Regions from separate parts of the Glaciihabitans arcticus genome, predicted to be linked through region 3. Evidence: predicted binding sites of a transcription regulator. Region 3 holds the regulator's gene; each other region holds the start of a gene.
What was found. The regulator LexA, encoded in region 3, represses DNA repair genes until DNA is damaged. The targets are predictions, from matches to a motif close to TCGAACANNTGTTCGA.
Positions count from the first base shown of each region.

Region 1: the regulator LexA is predicted to act here: its motif matches at 2,529-2,544, upstream of recA (recombinase RecA).
Region 2: the regulator LexA is predicted to act here: its motif matches at 2,048-2,063, upstream of EYE40_RS02565 (HNH endonuclease signature motif containing protein).

Region 1 covers NZ_SISG01000001.1:677,770-684,382, reverse strand. The annotation lists gene miaB (tRNA (N6-isopentenyl adenosine(37)-C2)-methylthiotransferase MiaB) at 1-243, opposite strand, end outside; gene EYE40_RS03110 (regulatory protein RecX) at 297-1,175, opposite strand; gene recA (recombinase RecA) at 1,179-2,321, opposite strand; gene EYE40_RS03100 (DUF3046 domain-containing protein) at 2,567-2,791, opposite strand; gene EYE40_RS03095 (helix-turn-helix domain-containing protein) at 2,855-3,178, opposite strand; gene EYE40_RS03090 (CinA family protein) at 3,347-3,838, opposite strand; gene pgsA (CDP-diacylglycerol--glycerol-3-phosphate 3-phosphatidyltransferase) at 3,831-4,430, opposite strand; gene EYE40_RS03080 (FtsK/SpoIIIE family DNA translocase) at 4,470-6,613, opposite strand, start outside.
Region 2 covers NZ_SISG01000001.1:559,722-566,334, reverse strand. The annotation lists gene EYE40_RS02575 (HhH-GPD family protein) at 1-534, shown strand, start outside; gene EYE40_RS02570 (RNB domain-containing ribonuclease) at 576-1,976, shown strand; gene EYE40_RS02565 (HNH endonuclease signature motif containing protein) at 2,081-3,445, shown strand; gene EYE40_RS02560 (ArsR/SmtB family transcription factor) at 3,504-4,007, opposite strand; gene EYE40_RS02555 (MFS transporter) at 4,074-5,444, shown strand; gene EYE40_RS02550 (hypothetical protein) at 5,467-5,820, opposite strand; gene rbfA (30S ribosome-binding factor RbfA) at 5,836-6,336, opposite strand; gene infB (translation initiation factor IF-2) at 6,492-6,613, opposite strand, start outside.
Region 3 covers NZ_SISG01000001.1:277,805-284,417, reverse strand. The annotation lists gene EYE40_RS01265 (SseB family protein) at 1-618, opposite strand, end outside; gene priA (bifunctional 1-(5-phosphoribosyl)-5-((5-phosphoribosylamino)methylideneamino)imidazole-4-carboxamide isomerase/phosphoribosylanthranilate isomerase PriA) at 618-1,367, opposite strand; gene hisH (imidazole glycerol phosphate synthase subunit HisH) at 1,455-2,087, opposite strand; gene hisB (imidazoleglycerol-phosphate dehydratase HisB) at 2,090-2,698, opposite strand; gene EYE40_RS01245 (histidinol-phosphate transaminase) at 2,730-3,815, opposite strand; gene EYE40_RS01240 (hypothetical protein) at 3,888-4,295, opposite strand; gene lexA (transcriptional repressor LexA) at 4,626-5,312, shown strand; gene EYE40_RS01230 (HNH endonuclease signature motif containing protein) at 5,566-6,613, shown strand, end outside.

The DNA.
Region 1 (6,613 bases), 400 kb from region 3:
GATGTCGGCGAGCATGCCGAGGGTTCCGTAGAGCTTGTTGTCGGCGTTCTCGCGCACGGCGCAGGTGTTGATGACGACGATGTCAGCCTCTTGCCCGTCTGCCCGGGTATAGCCGGCCGCCTCAAGGGAGCCGCTGAGACGCTCGGAGTCGTGGACGTTCATCTGGCAGCCGAAGGTGCGCACCTCGTAGGTGCGGGGCTTCTCCGTTGCGCCGGGCAGGGCGGGTGCTTCGAGCAGGGTCATGGTGGGTCAAGTTTACGGTGCAGTTGCCCGAGTGGCCTCGCGGCGGGGCGGGTCTAGCTGAAGCGGGGGCCGCGGCCGGAGCCCGGCTCGAAGGCGGCCTTCATCGCTGCGGAGAGGACGGAGCCGCCGTAGCCGCGACGCTGGAGGTAGGCGCTGAGGCGACGCTTGGCGGTTTCGTCGTCGTAGGAGCGGAGCTGGCCGGCGCGCTTCGTGGCGACCTCGATGGCACGCTCCAGCTCATCGTCGACGTCGAAGTCTTCGAGGGACGCGGTTATGGCCTCGTCACCGACCTGGCGGCGGCGGAGCTCGGCCATGATCGCCGACTTGCCGAGGCCCTTGCGGTCCTGCAGCGTGCGGACCAGGTTCTCGGCGAGGGCTGCGTCGTCGAGCAGACCGACTCCTTCGAGGCGAGCGATCTCGGACTCGATGACCTCGGGCTCCATCTCGCGGCGCTCGAGCAGCTTCTGCATCTCCTTCATCGACATGCCCTTGCGGGCGAGTGCGTTGAGGCTGACGTTGCTGGCGCGACGCTCGGTCTTGAGTTCGGCCTTGGTCGGCTGCTCCGGCTCGGCGAAGTCGTCTTCAGGGACATCGCGCGCGACCCTCGTGGGCGCTGCCGGGTTCTGGATGAAGTTGGGCAGCTTGCTCAGGTCGGTGCGGGCCGGGGCTGCAGGTACCGGCTCTTCGGTGAAGACGGGGCCGGACGAGCGGGGCGCAGTGCGCTCGGGCGTAGCCTCGGTGCGGATCCAGGCGCGCTCGCGAGCGCTGGTTGCGACCGGAGGCAGGGGTTCCGGCTCTTCGGCGGTCTCTTCAAACCAACCATCGTTGCCGGAGGAGGATGCCTCCGCCGGGCTGGCCTCGGCCTGCTCTTCTTCGGCACCGGGGGGTGGGCCGAAGAGGTAGCTGACTTTGGCCAGCCCGTCGGAGGTCACGGACTACTCGCCTACTGCGGTCTGGAGAACCGGCAGGTCAGCGGGAGCCTTGGACGCGGGCGCCTTTGCTGCCTTCTTGGCCGCGGCCTCCGCAGCGATCTCTGCTTTGGCGGCGTCGGCGGCGATCTTGGCGTTCTGTTCCTTCGCCTCTGCACCGACACCGAGCTTGCGCATGATCTTCTGCTCGATCTCGAGGGCGATCTCGGGGTTCGCGAGCAGGAAGTTGCGCGAGTTCTCCTTGCCCTGTCCGAGCTGGTCACCGTCGTAGGTGTACCAGGCGCCGGACTTACGCACGATCTCGTGCTCGACACCGAAGTCGATCAGGCTGCCTTCGCGGGAGATTCCGACACCGTAGAGGATGTCGAACTCGGCCTGCTTGAAGGGCGGCGCCATCTTGTTCTTGACGACCTTGACGCGGGTGCGGTTACCGACTGCCTCGGTGCCGTCCTTCAGCGTCTCGATGCGACGGATGTCGAGGCGGACCGACGCATAGAACTTGAGCGCCTTTCCACCCGCGGTGGTCTCGGGGCTTCCGAAGAAGACACCGATCTTCTCGCGCAGCTGGTTGATGAAGATCATCGTGGTGTTGGTCTGGCTGAGGCCACCGGTGAGCTTGCGCAGCGCCTGCGACATGAGGCGCGCCTGGAGACCAACGTGGGTGTCACCCATCTCGCCCTCGATCTCGGCGCGGGGCACGAGTGCTGCGACGGAGTCGATGACGATGAGGTCGATGGATCCCGAACGCACGAGCATGTCGGCGATCTCGAGCGCCTGCTCACCCGTGTCAGGCTGCGAGACGAGGAGCGAGTCGATGTCGACGCCGAGCTTCTGCGCGTACTCGGGGTCGAGGGCGTGCTCCGCGTCGATGAAGGCTGCGATTCCACCATTGCGCTGGGCGTTGGCGATCGCGTGCAGGGTCAGGGTTGTCTTACCCGACGACTCAGGGCCGTAGATCTCGACGATGCGGCCGCGCGGGAGTCCGCCAATGCCGAGCGCGACATCCAGCGCAATGGAGCCTGTCGGGATGACGGCTACGGGCGCTCGTTCGTCGCTGCCGAGGCGCATGACCGAACCTTTGCCGAACTGGCGGTCGATCTGGGCGAGGGCGGTGTCGAGGGCCTTTTCGCGGTCTGCTGCTGATGCCATTTTCGTGCTCCTTGGAAATCGTGGGTTGCTGCCCATAGGCTGTCGCTGATCCGGGAACCGATCGTGCAAGGTTCCCAGCCTCCCGACAAAGGCTGATGTTTCAGTTGCGTCCCACCGTATGCGTGGCCGCCGACATTCCGGTGGACCGACGTGCCCGATGGTGGACAACTCGTCTTCGAGAGACGCTATGAAGGAGCCTAGCCATATTCGAACCAGTGTTCGAACGATAAACAGGTGTGTCGCGACTATTCCTTGGGCTCGCGCTGCCCCACGCCGTAGCGCCGCGACTCGGGAACCTCCGACGCCTCACAGAGGGCGAGCCAGATTTCGCGCGGCGCAACCCCGGCCTTGATCGCCTGCACGGCGGTCATGCCGCCGACGGCACTCAGCACCAGGTCGCTCGTGAGCACGCGTCCGTACAGTTCGCCGAACTCGTCGGAGACCGCCGTCCAGAACTCACTCACGCGCATCGAACAAACCTAACCCTTAACGAGGAATGCCCCCGCCATGAGCGGGGGCATCCTCTGAGAAAATCAGCGGCTGACGAGCTCCGAATCGAACTCGGCCACGAGGTCGTCGGGCAGAGTGTCGGGTATCGACGAGACGGTCTCGAAGACAACGCCTTCGATGACGGCCAGGCGGTCGCCGACCTCGCGCATGATGACGGAGATAGGAGTATCGAGAGCATCTGCCACCGAGGCGAGGATCTCGGAGCTTGCCTCTTTCTGGCCACGCTCCACCTCGCTCAGGTATCCGAGTGCAACGCTCGCGCGCGACGCAACCTGACGCAGGGTGCGGCCTTTCTGCAAACGGAAGTCGCGGAGCACGTCTCCGATTTCCTGACGAACTAGAACCATTGGACCCTCCTCATGACTGTGTGCCCTGTACCGACGACCGAAGGGTAATCGACCGATGGAGCAGTAACACTACAACCACCACCTGCATGAACTCTAACCAGAGGTCACTGTGTGGCGCTTGTGAATCCACGAGATGTAACGCGATCGAAACGACGGCTATTCCCGCCGCTAATCCGAGATAGTCAGCAGTCTCGTGAGCTCTAACAATGATTCGTAGACGACGGCCGATCGGATGGCCTCGCGGTCCCCCTCGAGGGCAAGTTCCAGCACGTGGATCTCGATTCCAATGGCGATTGCGACGAAGACCGTGCCGACCGGCTGCCCGCCCTGCGGGTCGGGGCCGGCGACTCCGGTCGTGGCGATGCCGATGTCGGCCGGCAGACCGTCGACCGTGAGGGCCGAACGTACGCCTGCCGCCATCTGTCGTGCGACATCGGGATGCACCGGCCCATGCACAGCGAGAACACTCACGTCGACCGCGAGCAGGCTGGCCTTGAGCTCGGTGTTGTACGCGACGATTCCGCCCCGAACCACCGCCGAGGCACCGGCAGGTCTGATCAGCTCAGCCACGAGCAGGCCGCCCGTAAGCGACTCCGCCACCGCGACGGTGAGACCGCGCTCGGTGAGCGTGGCGATCAGGTCGGCAGCAAGGTCAGACACGAGAAGAACGGTTCTGCTTGTACGCCTGCACGAGGTAGTCGATGCCGGTGTAGACGGTCAGCACGAAGGCTGCGGCCATAGCGACCCAGTTGAGCCACAGCACCCAGTCGCCCAGGAACACCCAGAGCGGGGTGAGGAACAGGGAGATGGCGACCGACTGCACGATCGTCTTCAGCTTGCCGCCGCGGGAGGCCGGGATGACGCGCTTGCTCAGCACAGCGAACCGGAAGATGGTGATGCCGAGCTCGCGCACGACGATGATGATGGTCACCCACCACCACAGCTCCCCCAGGATCGACAGCCCGATGAGCGCACCGAGGGTCAGCACCTTGTCAGCGATCGGGTCGAGGATGATGCCGACATTCGTGATCAGGTTGCGGCCGCGGGCGAGGATGCCGTCGAGGCTGTCCGTCGCGATCGCGAAGATGAAGAGGCCGGCAGCGAGCCAACGCTCGACCCCCAGCTGCCCGTTGTCGACCAGCAGCAGCCAGATGAAGAGCGGTGCAAGCAGGATGCGGATCACCGTGATGATGTTCGCGATGTTCGCGTTGCTCGCGGGGGTATCGCCCGCGCTGAGCACACGACCCCGCATGGTCCCGTAGCGCGGAACGCCAGATTCTGTGGCCACGCGCTACTCCCGGTCGGTCAGGTTCCAGGCATCCTCATCCGACGAGGCCTCGACCTCATCGTATCCGCTGAGTTCCTCTTCGAGAGATTCGGCGACCAGGTCGCGCTGCGGTGCAGCCGGTGCCGGAGACGGTTCGTCCCCTCCGCGGAGCCGCGCGAGCACAGACGGCAACTGCTCCACTGTCACCAGCACGTCGCGAGCCTTGGAACCTTCTGAGGGTCCGACGATCTCGCGCGATTCGAGCAGGTCCATGAGGCGGCCGGCCTTGGCGAATCCGACCCGCAGCTTGCGCTGCAGCATCGACGTCGAGCCGAACTGGGTGCTGACGATGAGCTCGGTCGCGGCGAGCAGCAGCTCGAGGTCGTCACCGATGTCGGCGTCGACCACCTTCTTCTCGGCGACGACGGCGACGTCTTCGCGGTACTCGGGGCGTGCCTGCGCGATGACGTGCTTGACGACCTCGGAGATCTCCTCCTCCTGCACCCACGCGCCCTGCACGCGGATCGCCTTGGAGGCACCCATCGGCAGGAACAGCGCGTCGCCCTGGCCGATCAGCTTGTCGGCGCCCGGCTGGTCGAGGATGACCCGGGAGTCGGTCATGCTCGAGACCGCGAACGCCAGGCGAGACGGCACGTTGGCCTTGATGAGGCCCGTGACGACATCCACCGACGGCCGCTGCGTGGCCAGCACGAGGTGGATACCGGAGGCGCGCGCGAGCTGGGTGATGCGAACGATCGAGTCTTCGACGTCGCGCGGGGCGACCATCATGAGGTCGGCGAGCTCATCCACCACAACAAGGAGGTAGGGGTACGGCGACAGCTTGCGCTCGGAGCCGACCGGCAGCACGATCTCGTTCGCGACCACGGCACGGTTGAAGTCGTCGATGTGGCGGAAGCCGAACGACGCGAGGTCGTCGTACCGCATGTCCATCTCCTTCACGACCCAGGCGAGCGCTTCGGCGGCCTTCTTCGGGTTCGTGATGATAGGCGTGATGAGGTGCGGCACACCCGCGTAGATGGAGAGCTCGACGCGCTTCGGGTCGATGAGCACCATGCGCACCTCGGCCGGCGTCGCCCGCATGAGGATCGACGTGATCATCGAGTTCACGAAGCTCGACTTGCCCGAGCCGGTGGAGCCGGCGACGAGCAGGTGGGGCATCTTCGCGAGGTTCGCGACGACGAAGCCGCCCTCGACGTCCTTGCCGAGACCGATGGTCATGGGGTGCACGCTCTTGGTGCTCGCATTCGAGCGCAGCACGTCGCCGAGCGATACGATTTCGCGGTCCTTGTTCGGTATCTCCACGCCGATCGCACTCTTGCCCGGAATCGGCGAGAGGATGTTGACCTCGTTGCTCGCGACCGCGTAGCTGATGTTCCGCGCGAGTGCGGTGACCCGCTCGACCTTGACACCCGGGCCGAGTTCGAGCTCGTAGCGCGTGACCGAGGGTCCGCGGCTGAAACCGGTGACTGAGGCATCCACTGCGAACTGCTTAAGTACCTCGGTGATCGAGGCGATCACCTCGTCGGTGTCAGAGCTGCGGGCCTTCGACGGCGTGCCGGGCGTCAGCAGCGAGGCGACGGGCAGGCGATACGGCGCGGTGTTGCCGCGAGGCTTCGCCGGTGCTGGGGATGCCACGGGCTCGGGGCCATCGAACTCTCCCGCTTCACCCTTCTCGCTGGCTTTGGTCGTGAAGCCGGGCAGGGGTGTGACGGGTCCGTCCTCGCGGATTCCCGTCTGGTGCGGCTCCACCTCTCCGGTGAATCGCTTGACGGCGTCTTCGGCCTTCACGAGCTCGTCGAAGAGCTGAATGCCGAAGTCGGCCGAGTCATTGAGAGACGAGGCGGGAGCCACGGCTCCGACGATCTCCGTGGCCTGGTCGCGGCCGATGACGGGCGAGTCGAAGGCCTGGTCGTTGGAGCGGGCCTTATTGCGACGCCACCAGGGCAGGCTCGCGGGATCGTCGTCATCGCCGGCGCCGAGGCCCAGGCTGTCGAGATCGGTGAACTCGAGGCTCGTCGTCGACGTCGATCCGTCGGCCTTCTTCTTCGGCTCGGGCACCTCGGTGCCGAACAGGTAGGCGTAGAGCTCACCGAGGCGCGCGCCGATCTTGTTCGGCGGGGTCTTGGTGATGATGAACAGCGACAGCA
Region 2 (6,613 bases), 280 kb from region 3:
CTGCCGGGCGTCGGCGACTACACGGCTCGCGCCGTCTCCGTCTTCGCGTTCGGCGAGCGGCACCCCGTCGTCGACGTCAACACCCGGCGCGTCATCGCGCGCGCGATCACCGGCAACGGTGAGCCGGGGCCGGCACACAAGCGCGACCTCGCCGACATGGAGGCCATCCTCCCTGAAAGCGATCGGGATGCCCAGCTCGCCAACATCGCCTTTATGGAGCTTGGCGCGCTCGTCTGCACGGCCCGGTCACCACGCTGCGACGTGTGCCCGATCGTCGAGGCCTGCGCCTGGCGCAACGCGGGGTACCCGGAGTTTGCGGGAAAACGAGCGCCCACGCAGAAGAAGTTCGCGGGCAGCGACCGGCAGGTGCGCGGGCTCATCATGGCGGAGTTGCGCGCCTCGGAGGTTCCCGTCACGCTCGCCGAGATCGACGGTGTCTGGCCGGATGACGTGCAGCGCGCCCGCGCCCTCGCCGGACTGCTCGCCGACGGGCTCGTCGTGAGCGTGCCGGGCGGCTTCGAACTGCCGAGCTGACTCGAACGCCTCTGTAGAGCGTGCCGGGCTAGGCTCAACTCGTGCCGACACCCTCGCTCCGTCTCGCCCGAGCCGCGACCGGCGAGCTGGCAGCGGCTCTCGCCGCAATCCCGATCGAGCTGGGCCTGCCGCGCGACTTCCCGGCCGAAGTGCTCGCTGCGGTGCCGAGCCCGGCTCTCCCCGAGCTCGACCTGACCCACCTCGAGTTCGTGACGGTCGACCCCCAAGGAGCGACCGATCTCGACCAGGCATTCCTGCTCGAGCGCGCGGGTGACGGCTATCGGGTGTACTACGCGATAGCCAACCTCGCGGCCTTCGTCCAGCCGGGCGGGCCGATCGACGTGGAGGCGCGACGGCGCGGCCAGACGATTTATGCGCCGGACGGCCGCATCCCGCTGCACCCGCCGGAAATCAGTGAGGACGCGGCGTCGCTCCTCGCGGGCGTCGACCGCGGTGCCTACGTGTGGGACTTCGAGCTCGATACTGCTGCATCGGTCACCTCCTTTTCGGTCAGGTTAGCCACCATCCGATCGCGGATGCAGCTGACCTACGAAACTGTGGACATTCCACTGCTGGGCGAGATTGGGGAGAAGAGGATCGCTCTCGAACGGGCACGGGGTGGCGCGAGCCTCACTCTTCCGGAGACCGAGATCGTCGAGAGCAACGGCACCTACACGCTCGTGCGCAGGCGGCCGCTGCGCGCCGAGGCCTGGAACGCGCAGCTCTCGCTTTTGACCGGCATGGCCGCGGCGGAGCTTATGCTCGGGGCGGGCGTCGGGATTCTACGCACCATGCCGCCTGCGCCTGCGGAGGCCGTGGACGAATTCCGGCTGCGGGCGCGGGCGCTGGGACATCCCTGGCGCGAAGACATGCCGTACGGCGACTTTCTGCGGTCACTCGACCTCAATGACCCCGCCCAGCTGGCGATCATGCATGCTGCCGCGTCGCTATTCCGCGGAGCCGGGTACACGGTGTTCGACGGCTCTGCTCCGGGTGTCACCACCCAGGCCGCCGTCGCCGCGCCCTACGCGCACGCGACAGCGCCACTGCGGCGACTCGTCGATCGGTTTGTGCTCGCGGCGTGCGAGGCGATCTCTGCGGGACGCCCCGTGCCCGAATGGGTACGCGGAGCGCTGCCGTCGCTGCCGAGCCTGATGTCGGCTTCGGGCGCGCTGGCCGGACAGGTCGACCGGCTCGCGATCGATACCGTGGAGGCCGCGCTGCTCGCTCCCTCTATCGGCGCGATTTTCGACGCGACCGTGATCTCGGCACGGGCCACATCAGGCACGATCCAGTTGCTATCCCCGGCCGTTTCCGCCTCGTGCGATGGCGCGCTCGTCGCCGGGTCGCGCATCAGTGCCCGGCTCGACATCGCGGATGTCGCCACCGCCACGGTCCGCTTCACCGCGATTCAGGATGCCGCGGCGCCCGGATCACCCTGACTCGCCTTCCGCGGCTCCTCCTCCACCTCACGGTCGGCACGGAACCTCTCCACAGATGTCGAGAAGTCCATTCGAAGCTATGTTCGCGCGGCAAGAATTGTTGTATGACATCGACACCGGTTCTCGAGCCCCTCAGGGCAGCACTCGCCGCCCTCGAGGGTGCGCCGGCCCTGACGTTGCGCGATCTGTCGGATGATGACTTCGCCGAAGCTACCCGCTTGACCTCGGCCCTACTTCGGGCGGCGCAGGCGCGGTCAGCAGCGGTCGCCGGGGAGGTCGCGTATCGCTCTCGCCCGGAGCTGGGATCGGTGGGGCTCGCGCATCGGTTGGGGCATAGGACGCCGGAAGCAATGATCCGCGCCGTGACCGGTTCGACGACCAAGGAGGCCTTCACTGCCGTGCGCGTAGGGCGGCTGGTGGCGACCGACCCGGAGCGACCCTGGCTGGATCCGGTCGGTGCGGCAGTCGCCGACGGCACGCTCACTGTCTCTGGTGCGGATGCCATCTCGACCGGTTTGGGTGGTCTGGGTGGGGCGGTAGATGAAGCGTCCCTCGCGGGCGCTGCGGCCACACTCGCTACCGCCGGCGCGGACCTGGATGCGGACACCCTGCAGCGACTTGCCCGCCAAGCGCGGGACGACATCGACGAGGCCGGGATCGGAGATCGGGAAGCCGCCCGGTTCGCCCGCCGCTCCCTCACCGTCAACCGGCAGTCCGACGGCATGGTCAAACTCATCTGGCTCCTCGACCCGGAATCCGCCGCTACCGTCCTCGAGGTCTACGACCGGGCGACGTCGCCGCGGCGGGGAGGTCCGAGGTTCGTTTCCGGCCCGAACAAGGACCACGCCGACCGGATCACGGCCGACCCTCGCTCCACGGCTCAGATCGCCTCCGACACCTTTGTGCACCTGATCGACGCGGGCAGCACCGTCGATGACAGCCAGCTCCTCGGCTCCGGAGGTCCCGTGATCCGCATCCTCACGCCCTCAAGCATCAACGGCAGCAACGAGGAAGACAGTCACGGTTTCATTGAGGGACAGCCCGACCCGATCGGCTCGGACACTCTGGAACGCCTGGCCTGCACTGGCGCCACCACACGAGTCACCATCACCGACACCGGGCCGCTGGATGTTGGACGAGAGCAGCGCCTCTTCACCCGCAAACAACGCATCGCCCTCGCCGCCCGCGACGGCGGCTGCATGTGGCCCGGCTGCGACAGACCGGCATCCTGGACCGAAGCCCACCACATCGACCACTGGAAAGACGACCACGGATCCACCGACATCAACGACGGCATCCTGCTCTGCACGTTCGACCACCTCACCCTGCACAACAACAAATGGAAGATCATCCGCCACGGAACCACCTATGGGCTCATCCCACCACCCGACATCGACCCCCACCAAACTGCCATCCAACTCCACAGCAAAAGCCGCGCCTGGACCGAAGCCCAACGGACGGTCGCATGAGCAACTGGGGAGAGAGCTCTGCCCGTGCTTGGGAGAGCAGCGGCGCATGCGGTCGGACCTAGTGGCTGTGGCGAGCTTCCGGGTGGGTGGCCACGAGGATCGAAATGGGCCGACCATCGGGGTCGGCAGGCCGGTCCGCGAATTCGAGCAGCACCTGCGTCAGGCGCTCCTGCAGTTCGCGCTCACCCGCTTCGTTGAGCTTCACGCCCAAGCGGGTGATGTCCAGATCGTCGGCCGGGACATCCCGAATCTCTTCAAGAAAGGTCTGCACCAGCACCGGACCGATCTGCGGCACCGGAAACCGCCATGAACGTCGGGTGGCGGAATACGGGATCTCCAGTGCACCACGCTTGCCCACCCGGGCCGGTTCGGCGGCCAGGAAGCCCGTATCCAGGAGCGTGCGCACGTGGTGCAGGCTCGTCCCCGGATTGAGTTCGAATTCTGCCGCGATCTCGCGGTTCGTGTGGGCCTCGTGCAGGCAGAAGCGCAGGATGCGCATCCGTAGAGGAGAGGTCAGGGCGCGGGCCATCGCCTGCTGTTGTGCGTCATCCACATCCGTCATGAACCCAGCCTAGGCGAAGCAAGATGAGCCATTGGCATATCTCAATCACTCGTGCATAATGGTGCGATGACCAGACCGGAGTCGGGCGGGAACATCGATCCACCACCACGTCGGGCGGAGAGCCTGTGGCGGCACGGTGGCTTCCTGAGACTGTGGGGCGGCGAGACCACGAGCCAGCTAGGCGCGCAGCTGGGCGGGCTGGCAATCCCCGTGATCGCGGTGGTGGTGCTCCACGCCAGCGAGTTCGAGGTCGGGGTTCTCGGCGCGGCCGGTACTCTGGCCTTCCTCGTCGTCGGACTGCCCGCCGGTGCGCTCATCGACCGAATGCTCAAGCGCCGCGTGATGCTGCGCGCGGACCTCGTGCGGGCGCTGGCGATGGTCGCGATTCCGGTGCTCTGGCTGGCCGGACTGCTGCAGATGTGGCAGCTCATCGTGCTCGCGACCATCACCGGTATCGCCCGGGTGTTCTTTGATGTCGCCTACCAGAGCTATATACCCGTGCTCGTGAAACGGGATCAGATCGCCGACGCCAATTCTAAACTCGAGACCACGTCGCAACTCGCCGCGATCGGCGGCCCGGCCCTCGGCGGAGCGCTGCTCACCATCATCCAGGCGCCGCTGATCATCGCCGCGACCGCCGTCACCTACCTCGTGTCGTTCGGGATGCTGCTCAGCATTCGCGACACCGAGGTACCCGCACCGAAGGAGGGTCGCAGGCCGCTCGCCGTCGAGATCCGCGAAGGCGCGGCCTTCGTCTGGGACCAGCCGCTCCTGCGCCGCATCGTGAGCTACACCGCCCTGAACAACCTCTTCACGGGCTTGGCCTTCACCATGCTGCCCGTGCTGATCCTGCGCGAACTCGGGATGCCGGTCGCCGTGCTCGGCGCCTCCATCTCCGTCGCGGCCGTCGGTGGGCTGCTGGGCGCCGCATCATCCAACCGGCTCGGAGCCTGGCTCGGCGAGGGCACCATCATCGTCGTCTCGGCGGTCGGCAGCGGAATCGCCGCACTGGTGTTCGCCGCGATGACCGTCGTCCCGCCGGAAGCAGCCGTTCCCGTGTTCATCGCTGCCGAGTTCCTTATGAGTTTCACCGTCGTCGTCTACAACGTGTCGCAGGTGTCGTTCCGGCAGCGCATCTGCCCCACACCGCTGCTCGGGCGGATGAACGCGTCCATCCGCTTCGTCGTCTGGGGTGTGCTGCCGATCGGCGGATTCGCGTCCGGCGTGCTGTCGACCGCGATCGGGGTGATCCCCGTGGTCTGGATCGGTACGATCGCCGCATTCCTCGCCTGTGCGCTCGTTGTGTTCTCACCGTTGACCCGCATGCGCACCCTCCCCAGCGAGATCGTTGAACAGGCGGCGGACGTCGCTGCCGTCGTCCAACAGAACGCGGAAGCACACGACCGCGAGCCAGACGGGGACGCGCGGGAGAGCTAGTGCGGGGAACGAAAGCCCGTGCCTACAGCGGACGGGCCGACGGGATCTGCTCGGTCGCCTCGATCAGCACCACGAGCGAATCGACCAGCGCGCGCGATGAGCGCTGCTCGCCCGGCGCCCACTGTACGGCCTGCTCGGGTTCGAGCACGATGGTGCGGGGTGCGTCATGCGTATCGTCGGAGCCCGTCACCTCGACGAGACCCGACAGCACGTAGAACACCTGCCAGGTCTCGGCGGGATGCTCCCCCAGACCGCCACCGGCCAGGATCCGCACCGTGTTGATCGAACTCACTGCCGGACCGAGCAGGAAGCTCATGTCCACCCCCGAGCTGCCGAGTGCGCCCACGGAGCGCGAGGTGATCCGGTGCTCGATCATGATCGGTCCAGGTGGTTACGGGCGGGGGCCGGACTCGTACACGGCGTCGTCGTCATCATCGAGATCGTCATCCTCGTCGTCGTCATCATCAGAGATGACGCGAGGCTTGACGTACGGGTCTTCGTCACCGGCGTACTGGGCGGTCTTCGCGAGAGTCTCGACCTCCGTGTCGCGATTGCGCGCCTCGGCGAGCAGCGACTCGATGAGGGCGGCGTTCTCGGGGATTCCGTCCGCGATGAACTCGATCGACGGGGTGAGACGCGCGGTCAGGTTCTTGCCGACCTCGCTGCGGATCATGCCGGTCGCCGACTTGAGGGCGACAGCAGAGTCGAGGCGCTCCTCGTCGGTGCCGTAGACGGTGTAGAAGATCGAGGCGTGCTGGAGGTCGCCGGTGACCCGGACATCCGTGATGGTGACGAAGCCCAGGCGAGGATCCTTGATCCCGCGCTCGAGCACCTTCGCAACGATCACCTTGATGCGGTCCGCCATCTTCGCGGCGCGTGCTGCGTCAGCCATGTCTCTCTCTTCTCTCTTGCTTCTTCTTCTATGACGATGGGATGAAACTACACGCGTTAAGCGAAAGGAGGCTGGCGCCGGTATCGGGCTAAGCAGACTCGGGGTAGGGGTCCCGTTCTGCGTGCCCGATGCCAGCGCCAGCCGACACCCTGGGATTAAACCCGCGGCTTCTCTTTCATCTCGATCGTCTCGATCTCGTCACCGATCTCGATGTCGTTGAACTTGCCGAGGCCGATACCGGCTTCGAAGTCCGTTCGCACCTCGGTGACGTCATCCT
Region 3 (6,613 bases):
AACGAGTTCGGGGCCGGCGAGCCGGGCATCCGGATCACCAGCGGCGAGACCGATCGACTGCACTGCGGCCTCGCCCTCGGCCCCCGCGGCGAAGGCGTCGAGCACCGCCTCGTCGGCATAGCTCGGCAGCCACGACTCGGACTGCGCAATCGACCACAGTGCGGGGCGGCGGATGACGTACTCCGTGTCGGAGGTCGGGTCGATGACCACGAGATCGGTCTGCTCGCTCGCCGCCGCAAGGGCGATGCGCACCGCGTTCGCCGGAACCGGCCGGGCGACCGGGTTCCACTCCCCCATCGAGGTCACGGAAGTGAACACCGGCAGGATCTTGCGCCCGTCGGGGGCCGTGACGGTGACGATCGACAGCTCCTGCGTCTTGTCGACGAGGTGGCCGTGCTCGCCCACTTCCGACTCTCCGAGTGTTGCGAGCAGCGGGATGAGGAAGCGCGACTCGCGTATCGCCTCGATCACCTCGGGTTCGCCGAGCTCCCGGCTGCGGAACCGGCGGAGCGCTTCGATGAGACGCTCGGGAGCCGAACCGTCATCCTCGGCGCTGTCGTTCGGCTCGAAGTGCCGGCCCTCCCAGGGAGTGCCGGCCGAGTCCGAACCGCCCGCCACTAGTCGCCCGCGACGTCGAGGGCTTCGGCGAGCGTAAACGCCTTGTTGTAGAGCGCCTTGCCGACGATCGCACCCTCGAGTCCCTGCGGCACGAGTGCGCGCAGGTCGGCGATGTCGTCGAGGTTCGCGATGCCACCGGAAGCGATGACCGGCTTGTGGGTGTGCTCCATGACCTGCTGCAGCAATTCGAGGTTCGGGCCGAGCAGCGTGCCGTCCTTGGTGACGTCGGTTACGACGTAACGACTGCAGCCGGCGCGCTCCAGGCGGTCGAGCACGGCCCAGAGGTCGCCGCCCTCCTGGGTCCAGCCGCGGGCCGCGAGGGTCGTGCCGCGAACGTCCAGGCCGACCGCGATGGCTTCGCCGAACTCCGCGATGACGTGGGCCGCCCACTCGGGGTTCTCGAGGGCAGCGGTACCGAGGTTGATGCGCTTGGCACCGGTCGACAGTGCGGCTTCGAGGCTCGCGTCATCCCGAATTCCACCGGACAGCTCGACATTGACGCTGCGGGGGGTGTTCTTGATGACCTTCTCGATGGTGTTGTGGTTGTTGCCACGGCCGAAGGCCGCGTCGAGGTCGACGAGGTGGATCCACTCGGCGCCCTGGTTCACCCACGCGTTGGCGGCTTCGACGGGGTCGCCGTAGTTCGTCTCCGAACCGGCCTCGCCCTGCACCAGTCGCACGGCCTTGCCGCCAGCGACGTCGACCGCCGGGAGGAGGGTGAGACCCGGGGTTCTGCTGAACTCGCTCATTGCCGTTCTTTCTTCTAACCGGTACGCGTTGTTCCGCGGACAAACAATCGATAGTACCGGCACTCACGCTACGCCGATTGCGCGCCGTTAGAGCGTGGCAAGCCAATTCTTGAGCAACCGGATGCCCGGTTCGCCCGATTTCTCGGGGTGGAACTGAGTGGCGGTCAGCGGGCCGTTCTCCACCGCGGCGAGAAAACGGCTGCCGTGTTCGGCCCAGGTCAGCAGCGGCGCAGGGAAGGGCGGCTGCACGTCGAGCTCCCAGGTCTGCGCGGCGAACGAGTGCACGAAGTAGAAGCGCTCGTCTTCGAGGCCGGCGAAGAGGCGGGTGTCCTTGGGGGTCTCAACGGTGTTCCAACCCATGTGCGGCAGCACCGGCGCTTCGAGCTCGGTCACACTGCCGGGCCATTCGCCGAGGCCCGGTGTGTCGTTGCCGCGCTCGACACCGTGCTCGAACAGCACCTGCATGCCGACGCAGATTCCGAGAACCGGGCGGGATCCGGTGAGGCGTCGCTCGATGAGCGCACCACCGCGCACTGTCGCGAGCGCGTCCATTACCGCCGAGAACGCACCGACACCGGGCACGAGCAGGCCGTCGGCGGCGTCCACGCGATCGCGATCGGCGGTCAGCTCGACGCGGGCGCCGGCCAGCTCGAGCGCCTTGGCGGCCGAGTGCACGTTGCCGGAGCCGTAGTCGAGCACAACAACGGTGGGTGAGGCCACCGTCACAGCTTTCCCTTTGTCGACGGGATGCCGCTGACGCGGGCATCGAGCTGCACGGCCTGGCGGAAGGCGCGCGCGAATGCCTTGAACTCAGCTTCGGCGATGTGGTGCGGGTCGCGCCCGCCGAGCACGGTGACGTGTACGGTCAGGCCCGCGTTGAACGCGATCGCCTCGAAGACGTGGCGCACCATGGAACCGGTGAAGTGTCCACCGATGAGGTGGAACTCGAACCCGGCCGGCTCACCCGTGTGGACGAGGAAGGGGCGCCCCGAGACATCCACCACCGCCTGCACCAGGGCCTCGTCGAGGGGAACGAGCGCGTCGCCGAAACGAGCGATGCCGGACTTGTCGCCGAGGGCCTGGCGGATTGCCGTGCCGAGCGCGATGCCGATGTCTTCTACCGTGTGGTGCACGTCGATGTCGGTGTCACCTGTCGCGCGCACGGTCAGATCAACGAGCGAGTGCTTGGCGAACGCGGTCAGAAGGTGGTTGTAGAAGGGCACCGACGTCTCGATGTCGGACGTTCCGGTGCCGTCGAGGTTGATCGACAGCTCGATGCTGGACTCGCTCGTCTCACGCTGGATTCGGGCGACGCGGGGCTCGGTGCTCATGCCCCAATCTTAGGCGGGCCGGGCGAGCTGCTCAGAGTCGCGCAAGAGCCTCGAGGAACACCGTCGTCTCGGCCGCGGTCCCGGCGGTGACGCGCAGGTGGTTCGGGATGCCGACATCCCGAATCAGGATGTCCTGCTCGAGCAGGGCCTCGAACACGGCGTTCGGGTCGTCAACCCCGCCGAACAGCACGAAGTTGGACCAGCTGGGCAGCGGCGCGTAGCCTAGCTTCTCGAGTTCGACGATGAGGCGGTCACGCTGCTCACGGATGTCGCCGACCATGGCGAGCATCTCGGGCGCGTGCCGCAGGGCTGCGACGGCGGCCGCCTGGGTGAGTGCGGACAAGTGGTACGGCAGGCGCACGAGTCGCAGCGCATCGGAGACGGCCGGGTCTGCGGCGAGGTAGCCGACGCGGGCTCCCGCGAAAGCGAAGGCCTTGCTCATGGTGCGGCTCACGATGAGGCGCTCGCGCCCCTCGAGCAGGCTCACGGCTGTGGGCAGCTCGCTGGGGGCGAATTCGGCGTAGGCCTCGTCGACGACAACAATGCCTCGGGAGGCCGCATAGGCGGCCTCGATGGTCTCGAGGCTGAGCGGTGTTCCGGTGGGGTTGTTCGGAGAGCAGAGAAACACGAGATCGGGGTCGGTCTGCTCGATCCAACGGGTCACCGTCTCGGGGGTGAGCGTGTACTGCTCGTCGCGCTCCCCGGCGATCCACTGGGTTCCTGTGCCCGCGGAGATGATCGAGTGCATTGAGTAGGTGGGCGGGAAGCCGAGCACGGTACGTCCGGGACCGCCGAAGGCCTGCAGGATCTGCTGCAGCACCTCGTTGGATCCGTTGGCCGCCCAGATGTGGTCAGCGCCGAGCTGTGCGTCGGGGGTTTCTTCGTTGAGGTATCGCGCGAGGCTCTCCCGCAGTTCGGTGAACTCGCGGTCGGGGTAGCGGTTGACGGTGAGGATGGCGCCTGCGATCGATTCCACGATGTCGCGGGCGACGTCTTCGGGGATCGGGTGCGTGTTCTCGTTGACGTTGAGCGCGACGCGCACGGTGTTCTGCGGCGCGCCGTAAGGCGTCAGTCCACGCAGGTCATCACGAATGGGAAGTTGGGAGAAGTCAGCCACCCGACCAGCCTATGGGCTGGGTTAGCGGGTGCACTGCGCTCGTTCGCGTGCTGATCCCGTTCGTGTACTGCGCTAGTTCGTGTACTGCGCTGGGATGTCGACGACCTGGCCGGCCTCGAGCACGTCGACGATGCCGTTGAGGTTCACGACGTCGGCGACGAAGTCGCGAGGGTCGCTGTGCGGCGCGTACTGCTCGGCGAGGCCCCACAGGGTCTGGCCGGGTTCGATCGTGACCTGCTCGAGCGCGACGCCTGCACCGTTGCCGGCCATCGCTCCCCCGCCGTTGAGGGCGAAAAACAGGGCGGCGATCACGATCGGGATGGCGATGAGCGTCATCAGCACGGCACGACCGCGGCGCGTGATGCGGAGGCGGGGCTGGGCAGCAGAGCGGGGCTGGGCAGCAGGTGCGAGCACGGGTGCGGCGTTGATGTGCGAACGCGCCGACACGGCGGTTGGTGCGAACTCGGCTACTGCGCTCATGTGCTTCTCCCTTACCTGCTGCTGGCTGCCTGTGTGAGGCGCTGTCTGACGCTCGAATCAATCTGGGTCGAAATATTCGTATCCGGCACTCGGCCGGGAGTGCCGGATACGAAGTGGTCGAGGAGCTAAGGAAGGCTGTGTGGCGATTCCCTAGAACCTCTGTTCCGAACATACCTTCGAATCACGGCGAAATGCAAGCCGATATTCGAAGATGTGGATAACTTCTGGTCCGACACACTCGAACAGGTGTTTGTTTATCGGCCTGAAGGCAGATATTGTTTCGAATGTCTGGTTCATACGTAACCAGCACCCACTGACATTGGAGGGCTCATGGCCGACATCGACAACACCGAAGCGGCTTCCGAGCGCCCCGGCACGCGTCGCCGCAAAAGCCTGAGCGAGAAGCAGATGGCGATCCTCGAGGTCATCCAGCGCGCAGTGTCCAGCCAGGGTTACCCGCCGAGCATGCGTGAGATCGGTGATGCCGTCGGCCTCGCCTCCCTCTCGAGCGTGACCCACCAGCTCAACCAGCTGGAGCTGAGCGGCTACCTGCGACGCGACCCCAACCGTCCGCGTGCGCTCGAGATCCTCATCGAACTGCCCTCGCAGTCCGAGGACTTCGAGAACAGCACCCCTGTTGGCGACGCCGCCATGGTGCCGCTCGTAGGTCGCATTGCCGCCGGCATCCCGATCACAGCGGAGCAGCAGGTGGATGAGGTCTTCCCGCTGCCGCGCCAGCTGGTGGGCAAGGGCGAGCTCTTTATGCTCAAGGTCGTCGGAGACTCGATGATCGACGCCGCGATCTGCGACGGTGACTGGATCGTCGTACGCCAGCAGAAGACCGCGGAGAACGGTGACATCGTCGCGGCCATGCTCGACAACGAGGCAACCGTGAAGGTGTTCCAGCAGCGCGACGGCCACACCTGGCTGCTGCCGCGCAACAGCCAGTTCGCGCCCATCCTCGGCGACTACGCCGATGTGCTCGGCAAGGTTGTTGCGGTTCTGCGCTCGCTCTAGGTTCTCGGCGGCTCTGTTTGAGGTCGGTTCGGCGCTGTCGGCTCGGTGTGTGGATTAGCGACCGACGCGCGGGTCTGATCCCCCGCCCCAGTCGCCACCCCACGCGCTGACGGTCACTGACGCCTGCCGTAGGGCGTCTCATCGTGTGCCATCTTGTCCTCCACAATGCGGGTTGAACCGAGGCTTTCCACATTTTTTTGTGCTGGTCAGGGATGCTTTACTCAATGTCGGTGGCCGTTGCCATAGTTCCGTCATGACCCACACCGGCACACTTCTCGACCAGCTCGCAGCACTCGCTGCCGAGCCCGTCGGTGTGCTTCGAGATGGCGATCTGCTGACCCGCGTCAGCTACGCGGAAGAGCTCGGCCGACTCGCTGACGCCTTGAGGGTCACGGCCGCGGCGGAGGTCGAGGCGCGCTCCCGCATCGAGCTGGGACCGGAGGGGCTATCCCGCCGCATGGGCCACGCCCGCGCCTCGCACCTGGTTGAGCAGCTCACCCGCGCGTCGGCGTCGTCGATCGCTTCGCGGCTCACGGTCGGGCGGATGATCGCCCCACGCGCCACCCTCGACGGCACCCCGCTCCTTGCCCTCTATCCGCGAGTGGCCGCCGCAGTGGGTTGCGGCGAGATCGGGATCGATGTGGCGAGAGTGATCACCCACAACCTCGAACAGGCGGCACCCTCCTGCTCCGTCGACGACCTCGCCACCGCCGAGACCGCACTCGTCGATCAGGCACTGTCATCATCCGCCGACCTGGTCGCGATCCAGGCTCGTATCTGGCGCGACACCCTCGACCCTGACGGCACCCTGCCCCGAGAAGAACGACTGCACACCCAACGCTCGCTTCGCATCGGGCGCGAACGCGACGGCATGGCCCGCGTCACCCTCGACACCTCCGGCGTCAACCTCGCCGAGATTCGCGCCATCTTCGGCGCCTACGCCTCACCCCGCATCACACCCCGGTTCCGCGACGAATCCGACATCGACCCCGCCTCCCCCGACCTCGAGACCCGCACAAACGCCCAACGCGGCCACGACGTCTTCATGGGACTCGTGCGCGCCGGCCACCAATCCGACGCAACCCGTCCCGGACCTCGCGTCGCGGTCCACGTCACCGTGCGCGAGAACGACCTGCAGACCGGAACGGGTGTCGCGTGGCTGGACGACGTGGACGAGCCCATCGCGGCGAGCTCAATCGATGAACTCGTCTGCTCGGGAGGCACCCGCAAGGCCGTCATCGACGAGAGCGGCGCCGTGCTCCACCTCGGACAAACCGAACGCTACTTCACCCCCGCACAAC